2 regions of the Streptomyces sp. NPDC007945 genome follow, and region 2 is predicted to be linked to the other one. Evidence: predicted binding sites of a transcription regulator. Region 2 holds the regulator's gene; the other holds the start of a gene.

Region 1 (7,952 bases), on a different contig from region 2:
CAGCTCCGGCAGCACGGCCACGCCGAGCCCCGCGCCGACCAGGCCCACCACCGCCGGGTAGTCGTCGGTGGCGAAGTCGATGCGCGGGGCGAAGCCGGCCTCCTCGCAGACGTCGACCAGCTGACGGCGGCAGCGCGGGCAGCCCGCGATCCAGGAGTCCCCGGCCAGCTCGGCGATGGAGACGGAGCCCGCGTCCGCGAGCGGGTGGGCCTCCGGGACCAGGCCGACGAGCCGGTCGGTGAGGAGCGGGCGGACGACCAGGTCGTCCCACTCGCCGGGCGCGTGGGAGGACCCGTACCGGAAGGCGAGCGCGATGTCGCAGTCGCCCTCGCGGAGCATCTCGACGGAGCGCGGCGGTTCGGCCTCGACCAGGGAGACCCGGGTCCCGGGGTGGGCGGCGCGCAGGGCGGCGAGGGCGGTGGGGACGAGGGTGGAACTCCCGCTGGGGAAGGAGACCAGGCGGACCCGGCCGGCCCGGAGGCCCGCGATGGCGGCGACCTCCTCCTCGGCCGCGGTGAGTCCGGCGAGGATGCCGGCCGCGTGCCGGACCAGGACCTCGCCGGCCTGGGTGAGGCGCATCTCACGGCCCGTGCGGATGAGCAGCGGGGTGCCCGCCGAGCTCTCCAGGGCCTTCATCTGCTGGCTGACGGCGGGCTGGGTGCAGCCCAGTTCGCGTGCGGCGGCGGAGAAGGAGCCGGTGGCGGCGACGGCGCGCAGGACGCGGAGGTGGCGTGCCTCGATCATGGGTCGAGCATAAGCGACGCTTGGGTTCGGCGGCGAATTTTCGATCAAAACTTTGAGGTGGGGCGGGGAAGGCCGTCCTAGGCTGCCCGTATGACCTTGTTGAGCGTGAACGCGGGCCGCGCGAAGAGCGTCGGCTACACCGACTCCCCCACCGGGAGGACGGGCATCGACAAGCGGCCCGTCGAGGGGCCGGTACGGATCCAGTCGCCGGGGGCCACCGGCGTCGGGGCGAGCGGGGTCGCCGGGGACGACGTGTGCGACCTGCGCTTCCACGGGGGCGCCGACCGGGCCGTGTACGCCTTCGCGCGCGAGGACCTGGACCGCTGGGAGCGGGAGCTCGGCCGGACGCTGGCGAACGGCTCCTTCGGCGAGAACCTGACGACGAGCGGCGTGGACGTCAACGGGGCGCTGATCGGCGAGCGCTGGCGGATCGGCGACGACGTGGTCGTCGAGGTGACCGGCGGCCGGATCCCGTGCCGCACCTTCCAGGGCCACCTGGAGGAGCAGGGGGTCGACTCCCGGGGATGGGTGAAGCGGTTCACCCGGGCGGAGGCCGGCCCCGGCGCGCTGCTGCGGGTGATCGAGCCCGGCGAGGTGCGGGCCGGCGACCCGGTCACGGTGGTGCACCGGCCGGACCACGCGGTCACCGTCGCCCTCCTGCACCGCGCGGCGACCACCGAGCGGCACCGGCTGCCCGAGACGCTGGTGGCCGCCGAGTGGATGGAGTCCGGACTGCTCGACCTCGCCCGCGCGTACGCGGAGAAGTACAGCGGCTGACGCCGGGCCGTACGAGGGCGGGCGGCACGCTTCCGGGCACTACGGTTCCGGTATGACCACTGCACTGATCACGGGAGCCACCGCCGGCATCGGAGCCGCCTTCGCGCGCAGGCTGGCGGCCGACGGGCACGACGTCGTCCTGGTGGCACGGGACCTGACGCGCCTTCGGGAACAGGCCACCGAGCTGCACGACCGGCACGGGGTGGAGGCCGAGGTGCTCGCCGCGGACCTCTCCACCGAGGAGGGGATCGCCGCGGTCGAGGCCCGGCTCTCCGACCCGCGCCGCCCGGTCGACCTGCTGGTGAACAACGCGGGCTTCGGCAACAAGGGCCGCTTCCTCGACGTGTCGATGGCCGACGAGCTGAAGATGCTGACCGTGCACTGCGAGGCGGTGCTCCGGCTGACGTCGGCGGCGGCCGCCGCGATGCGGGAGCGCCGGCGCGGCGGGGTGGTGAACGTGGCCTCGGTGGCCGCCTTCGTGCCGCGCGGCACCTACGGCGCCTCGAAGGCGTGGGTCGTGCAGTTCACCCAGGGCGCGGCCAAGGACCTCGCGGGCAGCGGGGTGCGGCTGATGGCGCTCTGCCCCGGCTTCGTGCGCACCGAGTTCCACGAGCGGGCCGGGATGGGCACGGACAACATCCCGGGCTGGATGTGGCTCGACGCGGACAAGCTGGTGTCGGCGGCGCTGGCGGACCTGGCCCGGGGCAGGACCCTGTCGATCCCGGACCCGCGCTACAAGGCCCTCATGGGCGTGGTGAAGCTGGCGCCGCGCTCGCTGCTGGGCGGGGTGTCGTCGAAGGCCGGGCGGAAGTACGGGCCCCAGTAGGCGCGTTCGTCGCGCGTGACGGGTACTCAGAGGCGGTTGAGTACGTTCCCGCCTGCGCGGGCCCGGCCGCATGCGCGAATCTCGGACACATGAACGAAATCCTTCGGCGCACGCGCTCCTTCTCCCCGGCCGGTGTGGTGACGGCCCTCCTCGCGATGGCTTCCTGGGCCGCCTGGCTGGGCTGGGACCAGCGGCGGGACGTGCACCCGGACGGCTCGGAGACGGGGCCGTACGAGACCTGGCAGGTCGTCGGGCTCGCGCTGACGCTGCTGGTGCCGGTGGTCTGGGCGGCGGTGCGGGGGCACGGCCGGGACGGCGCGCTCGGCACCTCGGCCGGGCTCGCGCTCGCCGCGTTCCTCGACTGGTCCGACGACGCGAGCGGTCTCTACCTGGTCGGCACGGTCATGGTCGCGGGCGGCTGCCTCGCCGCGACCCTGCTGGTCCAGGCGCTGGTCGGCTCCTGGTCCGGCCGGCAGGCGCCGCGTCGAGGCGCGTGGACGCACCGTCCCGCCGGCTGACGCGCGACTCGGTGCCGCCGAGGACCCGGACGTCCGCGAGGGTGGCGGCCGAGCGCAGCCGGTCTGCCGTACGGGGTCCCCTCCGGGGCACCCAGGACGAGGGGGACGCGGTCAGGGCCGCCGACCTGACGCACTCGGCCCGGACCGGCCTAGACTGGAGAGGTCCACCCGCGGCTTCGCCCGGTCGGAGGCGGCCATGACCTTCGTGCAGATCATCGATTGCAGGACGAGCCAGGTCGAGGAGCTCAACCGGCTCATGGACCGCTGGGTCGAGCAGACCCGGGGGAAGAGGACCGCCACCCACGCCGTCGTCGGGACCGACCGGTCCGACGCCCAGCACGTCGTGGAGATCGTGGAGTTCCCCTCGTACGACGTGGCGATGCGCAACTCCCAGCTGCCGGAGACCGACCGGATCTTCCGGGAGATGGTCGCCCTCTGCGACGAGATGCCGACCTTCACCGACCTGGACGTGGTCCGGGACGAGGCGCTGAACAAGGCGAACGCGCGGCAGATGTTCGAGATGTTCGCGGACGGCACCGACCTGGCGCTGCTCGACGGCGTCCTCGCCGAGGGCTATCACGACCACGATCCGACCAACCCGCAGGACGTCCTCGGGATGGACGCGGTCCGGCGCGAGGTGGAGGAGTGGCGCGCGGGCTTCGACTTCGCGTTCACGGTCGAGGACCAGATCGCGGAGGGCGACCGGGTGTGCACCCGGTGGACCTGGAAGGGGGTCCACGTCGGGGACTTCATGGGCCTGCAGCCTTCGGGCATGGAGGTCGCCATGACCGGGACCACCGTCCACCGCTTCCGCGACGACGGGAAGATCGTCGAGGGCTGGTGGCAGTACGACCTGCTCGGGCTGATGGGCCGGCTCGGCGCGGTCGAGGCCTGAGCGAACGGGCGAGGCCCGGTGCCCCCGCGACGGGGGCACCGGGCCTCGTGCGACGTGGAGACGTCAGTGGGAGTGGCCGTGACCGTGGCCGTGACCCGCGTCCGCCGACTCCTCCTCCTTCTTCTCCACCACGAGGGTCTCGGTGGTGAGAAGCAGGGAGGCGATCGACGCGGCGTTCTCCAGGGCGGAGCGCGTGACCTTCACCGGGTCGATGACGCCGGCCTTGACCAGGTCGCCGTACTCGCCGGTGGCGGCGTTGAAGCCCTGGCCCTTGTCGAGCTCGGCGACCTTGGAGGTGATGACGTAGCCCTCCAGGCCGGCGTTCTCGGCGATCCAGCGCAGCGGCTCGACGGCGGCGCGGCGGACGACGGCGACACCGGTGGCCTCGTCGCCCTCCTTGCCGAGGTTGCCCTCCAGGACCTTGACGGCGTGGACGAGCGCGGAGCCACCACCGGAGACGATGCCCTCCTCGACCGCGGCGCGGGTCGCGGAGATGGCGTCCTCCAGACGGTGCTTCTTCTCCTTGAGCTCCACCTCGGTGGCGGCGCCGACCTTGATCACGCACACGCCGCCGGCCAGCTTCGCGAGGCGCTCCTGGAGCTTCTCGCGGTCCCAGTCGGAGTCCGTGGACTCGATCTCGGCCTTGATCTGGGCGACGCGGCCCGCGACGTCGGCGGAGTCGCCGCCGCCGTCGACGATGGTGGTGTCGTCCTTGGTGACGGTGACGCGGCGGGCGGTGCCCAGCACGTCGAGACCGGCCTGGTCGAGCTTGAGGCCGACCTCCTCGGCGATGACGGTGGCACCGGTGAGGGTGGCCATGTCGCCGAGCATCGCCTTGCGGCGGTCGCCGAAGCCGGGGGCCTTGACGGCGACGGCGTTGAAGGTGCCGCGGATCTTGTTGACGACGAGGGTGGAGAGGGCCTCGCCCTCGACGTCCTCGGCGATGATCAGCAGCGGCTTGGAGCCGCCGGACTGGATGACCTTCTCCAGGAGGGGCAGCAGGTCCTGGATGGAGGAGATCTTGCCCTGGTGGATCAGGATGTACGGGTCGTCGAGGACGGCCTCCATGCGCTCCTGGTCGGTCACCATGTACGGGGACAGGTAGCCCTTGTCGAAGGCCATGCCCTCGGTGAAGTCGAGCTCCAGGCCGAAGGTGTTGGACTCCTCGACGGTGATGACACCGTCCTTGCCGACCTTGTCCATGGCCTCGGCGATGAGCTCGCCGACCTGCTGGTCCTGGGCGGAGAGCGCGGCGACGGCGGCGATGTCCGACTTGTCGTCGATCGGGCGCGCGGTGGCGAGCAGCTCGTCGGAGACGGCCTTGACGGCGGCGTCGATGCCCTTCTTCAGGGAGGCCGGGGAGGCGCCGGCGGCGACGTTGCGCAGACCCTCGCGGACGAGCGCCTGGGCGAGCACGGTGGCGGTGGTGGTGCCGTCACCCGCGATGTCGTTGGTCTTGGTCGCCACCTCCTTGACGAGCTGGGCGCCGAGGTTCTCGTACGGGTCCTCGATCTCGACCTCGCGGGCGATCGTGACACCGTCGTTGGTGATGGTGGGGGCGCCGAACTTCTTGTCGATGACGACGTTGCGGCCCTTGGGGCCGATCGTCACCTTCACCGTGTCGGCAAGCTTGTTGACGCCGCGCTCAAGGGCGCGACGGGCGTCCTCGTCGAACTTCAGGATCTTCGCCATGGGAGCGATTCAGCCCTCTCGGAAATCGTGTGGGAAAACGAACCGCGCCCCTGGACGCCCGTGGAATCAGGGGGTCAGGGGCGCGGTGTCAAAGCAGGTACGGCGTCTTACTTCTCGATGATCGCGAGCACGTCGCGGGCCGAGAGGACGAGGTACTCGTCGCCGTTGTACTTCACCTCGGTGCCGCCGTACTTGCTGTAGAGCACGACGTCGCCGACCTTGACGTCGAGCGGCAGGCGCTCGCCGTTCTCGAAGCGGCCCGGGCCCACGGCGAGGACGGCGCCCTCCTGGGGCTTCTCCTTCGCGGTGTCCGGGATGACCAGGCCGGAGGCCGTGGTCTGCTCGGCGTCGAGCGGCTGGACCACGATGCGGTCCTCAAGCGGCTTGATGGCAACCTTGGAGCTGGCGGTCGTCACGATCCGACCTCCCCCTTCGGAGATCTCGCGGGGTTAACTGTCTGGGGTCGCGATTAGCTGGGATCCGTCGTCGCGGGTGCCGGACCTGCCCGTCGCTTTCCTGGCACTCTCCTGCGGGGAGTGCCAGAGCCGAGACTATGACCGCGATTAGCACTCGGTCAAGCGGAGTGCCAATTCCTCACTCCGTGGCGCCCTCCGCGCGGACGGCGCCGTCGGCCGGGGGACGGTCCGCGACCCGCTCGACGGCCTTGCGGCCGAGGCGTTCCAGCGGGTCGACGGCGGAGGCGCAGCCGGTGAGGCCGAGGAGGAGGGCGGCGATCACGAGCGGCCGGAGCCGGCTCGTGGCGGGCCGGGTCATACGTAGTCCTCCAGCTTGGCGACGGCGTACCCCTTCGAGGTGATCACGTTCATCACCCGCCGGATCATGTCCGGCATGCTGCCCTTCCATTCCTCCTCGCCGCGGAAGTGGGTGAGGACGATGTCGCCGGGGTGGAGGTCGCGGTCCCACTCGCGCCACTCCATGTGGTCGGGGAAGGCCTCGGAGGCCCACAGCGGGACGGCCTTGACGCCGCAGGCCTTGGCGGCGCGCAGGGTGTCCTCGTTGTAGTTGCCGTACGGCGGCCGGAAGAGCTCGGGGCGTTCGCCGTACTTCTTCTCGATGACGTCCTGCATGCCGCAGATCTCGCGCTTCTGGCGGGCGTAGGAGAGTCCGGGCAGGTACTTGTGGTTCAGCGTGTGGTTGTGGAGGGCGACCCCGCGCGGCTGGGACTTCCGCATCTTCGCGAAGTAGCCGTAGTCGTCGTTGACCACGTAGTCGCTGAGGAAGGCGCTGTAGGGGATGTCGAGGTCGGCCATCATCCGGATGAGGGCGGGGTCCTTCTCGGCGCCGTCGTCGATCGTCAGGAAGACGATCTTCTCCTTGGTGGGGACGGTGGTGAAGACGGGCGGCAGTCCCTCGCCGTCGGTCTCGAAGCCCTTGCGGGTGGTGATCGTCGGCTTCGTCCTCGGCGGGGCGGGGGCTTCGAGGGGGGTCAGCCTCAGGCCCCACTTCTTCGCGGCGGCGGCCCGCGCGGCCCGTCGCTTCGCCAGCGCGGCCTTCTCCGCGGCGGCGCGTTCGGCGGCGAGCTGGGCGGCCGTCTTCGCCGGGGCCTGCCGGCCGGCGGCGGGCGCGGGGGCGCCCGCGGCGCCCGGCGCGGCGTCGGTGCCGGAGCCGCCGGAGCAGGCGGCGGTGGAGGTGAGCGCGGCGACGAGGAGCGCGGCCCCCAGGACACGGCGCGAGCCACCCTTTGTCATCATTTCTTCCTTTTGTCGTACGACCGGTATGGCGCCGCATCCTGTCAGCGCGGCCCGCCGCTCCGGCCGCGACACCGCCGAGGCGGCCCCACCGTCCCCCGCCCGGCCCACAGGGAGAATGGGACGGTGACCGACCTCGCCGCCTTCGCCGCCCTGCTCGCCCCCGAGGGCCAGACGCTCCTCGCCGCCCTGCGCGACTACGACCCCGCCCGGGAGCTGGCGGTCGCCTCCCGGCTGCGCCGCGACCACCCCGCCGAACTGGTCTCGGCCGCCCTCGGCCAGGCCCGGCTGCGGCAGCGCGCGGTGGCGAAGTTCGGCGCCGAGGACGCGTACCGCATGTACTTCACGCCGAACGGCGTCGAGCAGTCCACCCGCGCGACCGTCGGCGCCCACCGGGCGGCCCGCCTCAAGGCCCTCGGCGTCGGCTCGGTCGCCGACCTCTGCTCCGGCATCGGCGGCGACGCCCTCGCGCTCGCCCGCGCCGGCATCTCCGTCCTCGCCGTCGACCGCGACCCGCTCACCGCCGAGGTGGCCCGCGCCAACGCCGCCGCGCTGGGCCTCGACGGCCTGATCGAGGTGCGCTGCGCCGACGTCACCGAGATCGACACGGCGCCGTACGACGCCGTCTTCGTCGACCCGGCGCGCCGCGGCGGCCGGGGCCGGATCTTCGACCCGGAGGCGTACTCGCCGCCGCTGTCCTGGGCGATGGAGGCCGCCCGCAAGGCCCCGCGGGCGGCGCTGAAGATCGCCCCCGGCATTCCGCACGAGACCGTCCCCGACGAGGCGGAGGC
Region 2 (7,952 bases):
ACCCTCGCCGAGCTGGAGGCGCGCGGAGCCGCGTACCTGGAGAAGCACCCCGAGGCGGTCAAGGAGCGGGTCTCCGCGATCACCCGCGAGCAGCTCGCCACCCTCATCTACACCTCCGGCACCACCGGCCGCCCCAAGGGCGTCCGTCTCCCGCACGACAACTGGTCGTACATGGCGAAGGCGATCGCCGCCACCGGCCTCGTCACCCGGAGCGACGTCCAGTACCTGTGGCTGCCGCTGGCCCACGTCTTCGGCAAGGTCCTCACCTCCGGCCAGATCGAGGTCGGCCACGTCACCGCCGTCGACGGCCGCGTCGACAAGATCATCGAGAACCTGCCGGTGGTCCGGCCGACCTACATGGCGGCCGTCCCCCGCATCTTCGAGAAGGTCTACAACGGCGTCGCCGCCAAGGCCCGGGCCGGCGGCGGAGCCAAGTACAAGATCTTCCAGTGGGCCGCGGGCGTCGGCCGCGAGTACGCCAAGGTCACCCAGGACAACTTCCGCCGCACCGGTACCGCCTCCGCGCCCTTCGGCCTCACCGCCAAGCACAAGGTCGCCGACACCCTCGTCTTCGCCAAGATCCGCGAGGCCTTCGGCGGCCGGCTGCGCGCCTGCATCTCCGGCTCCGCCGCCCTCGCCCCCGAGATCGGCTACTTCTTCGCCGGCGCCGGCGTCCACATCCTGGAGGGATACGGCCTGACGGAGTCCTCGGCCGCCTCCTTCGTCAACCCCGGCGAGGCCTACCGCACCGGCACCGTCGGCAAGCCGCTCCCCGGCACCGAGGTCCGCATCGCCGACGACGGCGAGATCCTGCTCCGCGGCCCCGGCATCATGGAGGGCTACCACGGCCTCCCCGAGAAGACCGCCGAGGTCCTGGAGGCCGACGGCTGGTTCCACACCGGCGACATCGGCGAGCTCTCCGCCGACGGCTACCTGCGGATCACCGACCGCAAGAAGGACCTCATCAAGACCTCCGGCGGCAAGTACATCGCCCCGGCCGAGGTCGAGGGCCAGTTCAAGGCCGTGTGTCCCTTCGTCTCCAACATCCTCGTCCACGGCGCGGACCGGAACTACTGCACCGCCCTCATCGCCCTCGACGAGCCCACCCTCCTCGGCTGGGCCGCCGAGCACGGCCTGGGCGGCCGGTCGTACGCCGAGGTCGTCGCCGCCCCGGAGACCGTCAAGCTGATCCAGGGCTACGTCGACCGCCTCAACGAGGGCCTCCAGCGCTGGCAGACGATCAAGAAGTTCCGCCTCCTGCCCCGCGACCTGGACATCGAGCACGGCGAACTCACCCCGTCCCTGAAGCTCAAGCGCCCGGTCGTCGAGCGCGAGTACAAGAACCTGATCGACGACATGTACACGGGCTCGCGCGAGGCCTGACCGGCGCGGGCCGCCGCCGTCCGGGGCGGTACGGGCGGGCGGTACGGGACAATGGGTCCCATGCCTTCCGTACTGCCCGATGGTGAGCCCATGCCCGAGGACGGGGCGCTGCCCCCGCACGCCCTGGAGGGCGCGGGGGAGCGACCGCTCGGGTTCTATCTGCACGTGCCGTACTGCGCCACCCGGTGCGGCTACTGCGACTTCAACACGTACACCGCGAGCGAGCTGCGCGGTGCCGGCGGGGTGCTCGCCTCGCGGGACAACTACGCGGGGCAGGTCGTCGAGGAGATCCGGCTCGCCCGCAAGGTCCTCGGGGACGACCCGAGGCCGGTGCGGACGGTCTTCGTCGGCGGCGGCACGCCCACCCTGCTCGCCGCCGGCGACCTCGTACGGATGCTGGGGGCGATCCGGGACGAGTTCGGGCTCGCGGACGACGCCGAGGTGACGACCGAGGCGAATCCGGAGTCCGTGAACCCGGAGTACCTCGCCGAGCTGCGCGCCGGGGGGTTCAACCGGATCTCCTTCGGCATGCAGAGCGCGCGCCCGCACGTGCTGAGGATCCTCGACCGGACCCATACGCCCGGGCGGCCCGAGGAGTGCGTCGCGGAGGCCCGGGCGGCCGGCTTCGAGCACGTCAACCTCGACCTGATCTACGGCACGCCGGGGGAGACCGACGACGACTGGCGGGCCTCGCTCGACGCGGCCATCGGGGCCGGCCCCGACCACGTGAGCGCGTACGCCCTCATCGTCGAGGAGGGGACGCAGCTGGCGCGCCGGATCCGGCGCGGCGAGGTGCCCATGACCGATGACGACGTGCACGCGGACCGGTACCTGATCGCCGACGAGGCCTTCGAGGCGGCCGGGTACTCCTGGTACGAGGTGTCCAACTGGGCGACCTCGGAGGCCGGGCGCTGCCTGCACAACGAGCTGTACTGGCGCGGCGCGGACTGGTGGGGGGCCGGGCCCGGCGCCCACTCGCACGTGGGCGGGGTGCGCTGGTGGAACGTCAAGCACCCCGGCGCGTACGCGGCGGCGCTCGGGGCCGGGAAGTCGCCCGGCGCCGGGCGGGAGGTGCTCGCGGAGGAGGACCGGCGGGTCGAGCGGATCCTGCTGGAGCTGCGGCTCCGGGAGGGGATCGAGCTGTCGGTGCTCAAGCCCGCCGGGCGGGCGGCCGCCGAGCGGGCGCTCGCCGACGGCCTCCTGGAGACCGGCTCCTACGCCGCCGGGCGGGCCGTGCTCACGCTGCGGGGGCGTCTGCTGGCCGACGCGGTGGTGCGGGACCTGGTGGACTAGGGCGGGTCTTTCGGATCATGCCGGGCTCGCGACGCCCGGCACGCACGCCGATCCGGCCCGGTCCGAGGAAACGCCCCGGTGCGCCGTTCCGCTCCCGGGGGACGTACGCCCGTGAGGGGGAGCTACCCCGTCACGAAGTCGATCAGCTCCTCCACGCGGCCCAGGAGGGCCGGCTCCAGGTCCTTGTAGGAGCCGACCCGCTTCAGGATGGCCTGCCAGACGGCGCCCGTGTTGTCCGACGGCCAGCCCAGGGCCCGGCAGGTGCCCGTCTTCCAGTCCTGGCCCCGGGGGACGTCCGGCCAGGCCGGGATGCCGAGCACCGACGGCTTCACCGCCTGCCAGATGTCGATGTAGGGGTGGCCGACCACCAGGACGTGCTCCGAGGCGACCTCGGCGGCGACGCGGGACTCCTTGGAGCCGGGGACCAGGTGGTCGACGAGGACGCCCAGGCGGGCGTCGGGGCCCGGGGCGAAGTCGGCGACGATGGCCGGCAGGTGGTCGACGCCTTCGAGGTACTCCACGACCACGCCCTCGACGCGGAGGTCGTCGCCCCAGACCCGCTCGACCAGCTCGGCGTCGTGGCGGCCCTCGACGTAGATGCGGCTCGCGCGGGCGACCCGGGCCCGGGCGCCGGGGACGGCGATCGAGCCGGAGGCCGTACGGGCCGGGCGGGACGGGCCGGGCGAGGCGGGGCGCACCAGGGTCACCACGCGGCCGTCCAGGAGGAAGCCGCGCGGGTCCAGCGGGAAGACCCGGTGCTTGCCGAAGCGGTCCTCCAGCGTCACCGTGCCCGCCTCGCAGCGGATCACCGCCCCGCAGAAGCCCGTGGAGACCTCCTCGACCACCAGGTCGGGGTCGGCCGGGACCTCGGGGACGGGGGCCTGCTTCTTCCAGGAGGGGGTGAGGTCGGGGTCGTAGTGGCGCAAGGGGTCCGGTCCTCCGGGTGCGCTGGGCGGGTTTCGGCCAGGGCGCGGCGGTCGGGGTGTCGGGCCCCGGGCGCGGCCGCGCGTCTCGTGACGCTACGACACCCCGAAGCGGCGTGCCAGTTCATCGCGCTGGCGTCGGACGAAGGCCGCGTCCACCACGGCGCCGTGGCCGGGGACGTACAGGGCGTCCTCGCCGCCCAGGGCGAGGAGGCGGTCGAGGGCGTCCGGCCAGTGGGCGCCGGCCGCGTCGGGGCCCGCCTGGGGTTCGCCGGACTCCTCGACGAGGTCGCCGCAGAAGACGGTCTCGCGCTCGCCGGGGACGAAGACGGCGAGATCGTGGCCGGAATGGGCCGGACCCAGGTTGGCCAGGAGGACCTGCCGGCCGCCGAGGTCGAGGGTCCATTCGCCGGTGACCGTGTGCCGGGGGGCCACCAGGGCCTCCGCCGCCTCCGCCGCGGCCCGCTCGTCGGCGCCCTGGCGCACCGCGTCCTCGTACAGCTCCTCGCGGGTGCGGGCGGAGGCGAGGAGCTCGTCCGTGCCGACCGCGCCGAAGACCTCCGCGCCGGCGAAGGCGGCGGTGCCCAGGACGTGGTCGAAGTGGGGGTGGCCGAGTGCGATGTGCGTCACGCGCCGGCCGCCGGTGATCGCCTCCGCCTGGGCCCGGATCGCGGCGCCCTCGGCGAGGGTGGAGCCCGTGTCGTAGAGCAGGACGGCCTTGTCCCCCACGACGAGTCCGGTGGTCGCGTCCCAGCCGGGGAGCCGTCGGCGGCCCACTCCGGCCGCGAGCCGTTCCCACCCCTGCGCCGCCCAGACCGCTTCGTCGATGTCCATGCCTCCGACGCTAGCGGGTCCGCCTCCTTGCCAGGAGCGACGGCCCCGGTCGTACACTGGCCGGGGGTTTCCTGGCACTCGGGCAGGGCGAGTGCCAAAAGCGGAGCAACCGGAACGGCCGGAACGGGAGGTGTGCGCGTGCTCAGCGAACGCAGACTCGAGGTACTGCGCGCCATCGTCCAGGACTATGTCGGGACGGAGGAGCCGGTCGGCTCCAAGGCGCTCACCGAGCGCCACAAGCTGGGCGTGTCGCCCGCCACCGTGCGCAACGACATGGCGGTGCTGGAGGAGGAGGGGTACATCGCCCAGCCTCACACCAGCGCCGGACGGATCCCCACGGACAAGGGCTACCGCCTCTTCGTGGACCGACTGGCGGGCGTCAAGCCGCTGTCGACCCCCGAGCGGCGCGCCATCCACAACTTCCTCGACGGCGCCGTGGACCTCGACGACGTCGTGGGCCGCACGGTGCGGCTGCTCGCGCAGCTGACCCGGCAGGTCGCCGTCGTGCAGTACCCGTCGCTGACCCGTTCCTCGATCCGTCACGTCGAGCTGCTGTCGCTGGCCCCGGCCCGGCTGATGCTCGTCCTGATCACGGACACCGGGCGGGTCGAACAGCGGGTCATCGACTGCCCGGCGCCCTTCGGCGAAACCTCCCTCGCCGATCTGCGGGCCCGGCTCAACAGCCGGGTCGGCGGCCGTCGCTTCGCCGACGTGCCGCAGCTGGTGCAGGACCTCCCCGATTCCTTCGAGGAGGCCGAGGAGCGCGCCACGGTCTCGACCGTGCTGGCGACGCTCCTGGAGACGCTCGTGGAGGAGCACGAGGAGCGGCTGATGATCGGCGGCACCGCCAATCTCACCCGCTTCGGACACGACTTCCCGCTGACGATCAGGCCCGTCCTGGAGGCCCTCGAGGAGCAGGTCGTGCTCCTCAAGCTGCTCGGCGAGGTCAAGGAATCGGGCATGACCGTACGCATCGGCCATGAGAACGCCTACGAGGGGTTGAACTCCACGTCGGTCGTCTCCGTCGGCTACGGTTCGGGCGGCGAGGCAGTCGCCAAACTCGGCGTGGTCGGACCGACCCGCATGGACTACCCCGGAACGATGGGAGCGGTACGCGCAGTGGCACGTTACGTCGGACAGATCCTGGCGGAGTCGTAAGTGGCCACGGACTACTACGCCACACTCGGTGTGCGCCGCGACGCTTCCCAGGACGAGATCAAGAAGGCCTTCCGCCGCCTCGCCCGCGAGCTTCACCCGGACGTCAACCCGGACCCGAAGACGCAGGAGCGGTTCAAGGAGATCAACGCCGCCTACGAGGTCCTCTCGGACCCGCAGAAGAAGCAGGTCTACGACCTGGGCGGCGACCCGCTCTCCTCGTCCGGAGGCATGGGCGGCGGGGGCGGCTTCGGAGCGGGCGGCTTCGGCAACTTCTCCGACATCATGGACGCCTTCTTCGGCACGGCCGGGCAGCGGGGGCCGCGCTCGCGGACCCGCCGCGGCCAGGACGCCATGATCCGTCTGGAGATCGACCTCGACGAGGCGGCCTTCGGCACCACCAAGGACCTCCAGGTCGACACAGCCGTCGTCTGCGGCACCTGTTCGGGTGAGGGCGCCGCCCCCGGCACCTCGGCGCAGACCTGCGACATGTGTCACGGCCGCGGCGAGGTCTCCCAGGTCACCCGGTCGTTCCTCGGCCAGGTCATGACCTCCCGGCCCTGCCCCCAGTGCCAGGGCTTCGGCACCGTCGTCCCCACCCCGTGCCCCGAGTGCGCGGGCGACGGCCGGGTGCGGTCCCGCCGCACCCTGACGGTGAAGATCCCCGCCGGTGTCGACAACGGCACCCGGATCCAGCTCGCGGGCGAGGGCGAGGTCGGCCCCGGCGGCGGCCCCGCCGGCGACCTGTACGTCGAGATCCAGGAGACCCCGCACGAGGTCTTCCAGCGGCGCGGCGACGACCTGCACTGCACGGTCACCCTCCCCATGACGGCGGCGGCGCTCGGCACCAAGGTGCAGCTGCAGACGCTCGACGGCCTGGAGGAGATCGACATCCGCCCGGGCACCCAGTCCGGGCAGTCGGTGCCGCTGCACGGCCGGGGCGTCACCCACCTGCGGGGCAACGGCCGCGGCGACCTCATCGTCCACGTCGAGGTCCAGACGCCGACCAAGCTCGACCCCGAGCAGGAGCGCCTCCTGCGCGAGCTGGCCGGGCTGCGTGGCGAGGAGCGGCCCACGGGCCAGTTCCAGCCCGGGCAGCAGGGTCTGTTCTCGCGCCTGAAGGACGCCTTCAACGGGCGCTGAGACCCGGCCGGCATGATCGGTGAGTGAGAGGGGCGGCACTCCGGGTGCCGCCCCTTTCCCGTGCCCACAACGGGCATGGCACGATGCCCATATGTCCACCACCGCACTGAACGATCTCTTCCGGTACCCGATCGTGCAGGCCCCCATGGCGGGTGGCGCTTCTTGTCCGGAGCTCGTCGGCGCCGTCGCCGAGGCCGGCGCGCTCGGCTTCCTCGCCGCCGGGTACAAGACGGCCGGCAGCCTCTACCAGGAGATCAAGCAGGTCCGCGGGCTCACCGGAAAGCCCTTCGGCGTCAACGTGTTCATGCCCCAGACCGACCCCGGCGCCGACCCGGCGGCCATCGAGGTCTACCGCCACCAGCTCGCCGGGGAGGCCGGCTGGTACCGCACCGCCCTCGGCGAGACCGACGGCGGCCGCGACGACGGGTACGAGTCCAAACTGGCGATCCTCCTGGAGGACCCGGTCCCCGTCGTCTCCTTCACCTTCGGCTGTCCGAAGCCCGAGACCTTCCAGGCCTTCGACCGCGCCGGTACGTACACGATCGTCACCGTCACCTCCGCCGAGGAGGCCCGGACCGCCCAGGCGGCCGGCGCCGACGCGCTCTGCGTCCAGGGCGTCGAGGCGGGCGGCCACCAGGGCACGTACCGCGACGACCCCGACGACGAACAACGCGGCACGGGGCTGCTCGCCCTGCTCGCCCAGGTCCGGGAGGCCACCACCCTGCCGCTGGTCGCCGCCGGCGGGCTGATGCGCGGCGCGCAGATCGCCGCCGTCCTCGCCGCCGGGGCCGGCGCCGCCCAGCTCGGCACCGCCTTCCTCGTGTGCCCCGAGTCCGGCGCCCATCCGCTCCACAAGCGGGCCCTGACCGACCCGCTCTTCCACCGCACCGCCCTCACCCGCGCCTTCTCCGGGCGGCCGGCCCGCGGGCTCGTCAACCGCTTCATGCGCGAGCACGGCCCGTACGCCCCCGCCGCCTACCCCGAGGTCCACCACCTCACCGCCCCGCTGCGGAAGGCCGCCGCCACCGCCGGGGACGCCCAGGGCATGGCCCTGTGGGCCGGGCAGGGGCACCGCCTCGCCCGCGAGCTGCCCGCCGGAGAACTCGTCCGGGTGCTCGCCGCCGAACTCGACACCGCCCTCGACACCCTCGCCGACCCGGCCCTCAGGAGTGCCTCATGACCGCCCCCGTCTTCGTCGTCGACGCCGTGCCCGGCGCCGGC

The links. Region 2 encodes HrcA, which represses chaperone genes, less so after heat shock. Its sites were predicted from a motif close to TTNGCACTCNGNNNNNCNGAGTGCNAA; they were not measured.
Region 1: the regulator HrcA is predicted to act here: its motif matches at 5,462-5,488, upstream of groL (chaperonin GroEL).

What each region holds. Positions count from the first base shown of each region.
Region 1 covers NZ_JBIBJV010000002.1:923,101-931,052, forward strand. The annotation lists gene ACFZCF_RS09475 (LysR family transcriptional regulator) at 1-744, opposite strand, end outside; gene ACFZCF_RS09480 (MOSC domain-containing protein) at 835-1,521, shown strand; gene ACFZCF_RS09485 (SDR family NAD(P)-dependent oxidoreductase) at 1,574-2,347, shown strand; gene ACFZCF_RS09490 (hypothetical protein) at 2,437-2,865, shown strand; gene ACFZCF_RS09495 (ester cyclase) at 3,062-3,760, shown strand; gene groL (chaperonin GroEL) at 3,824-5,452, opposite strand; gene groES (co-chaperone GroES) at 5,560-5,868, opposite strand; gene ACFZCF_RS09510 (hypothetical protein) at 6,047-6,226, opposite strand; gene ACFZCF_RS09515 (polysaccharide deacetylase family protein) at 6,223-7,161, opposite strand; gene ACFZCF_RS09520 (methyltransferase domain-containing protein) at 7,288-7,952, shown strand, end outside.
Region 2 covers NZ_JBIBJV010000001.1:766,128-774,079, reverse strand. The annotation lists gene ACFZCF_RS03615 (AMP-dependent synthetase/ligase) at 1-1,383, shown strand, start outside; gene hemW (radical SAM family heme chaperone HemW) at 1,435-2,676, shown strand; gene ACFZCF_RS03605 (DUF3097 domain-containing protein) at 2,799-3,602, opposite strand; gene ACFZCF_RS03600 (MBL fold metallo-hydrolase) at 3,696-4,433, opposite strand; gene hrcA (heat-inducible transcriptional repressor HrcA) at 4,572-5,591, shown strand; gene dnaJ (molecular chaperone DnaJ) at 5,592-6,731, shown strand; gene ACFZCF_RS03585 (nitronate monooxygenase) at 6,823-7,911, shown strand; gene ACFZCF_RS03580 (16S rRNA (uracil(1498)-N(3))-methyltransferase) at 7,908-7,952, shown strand, end outside.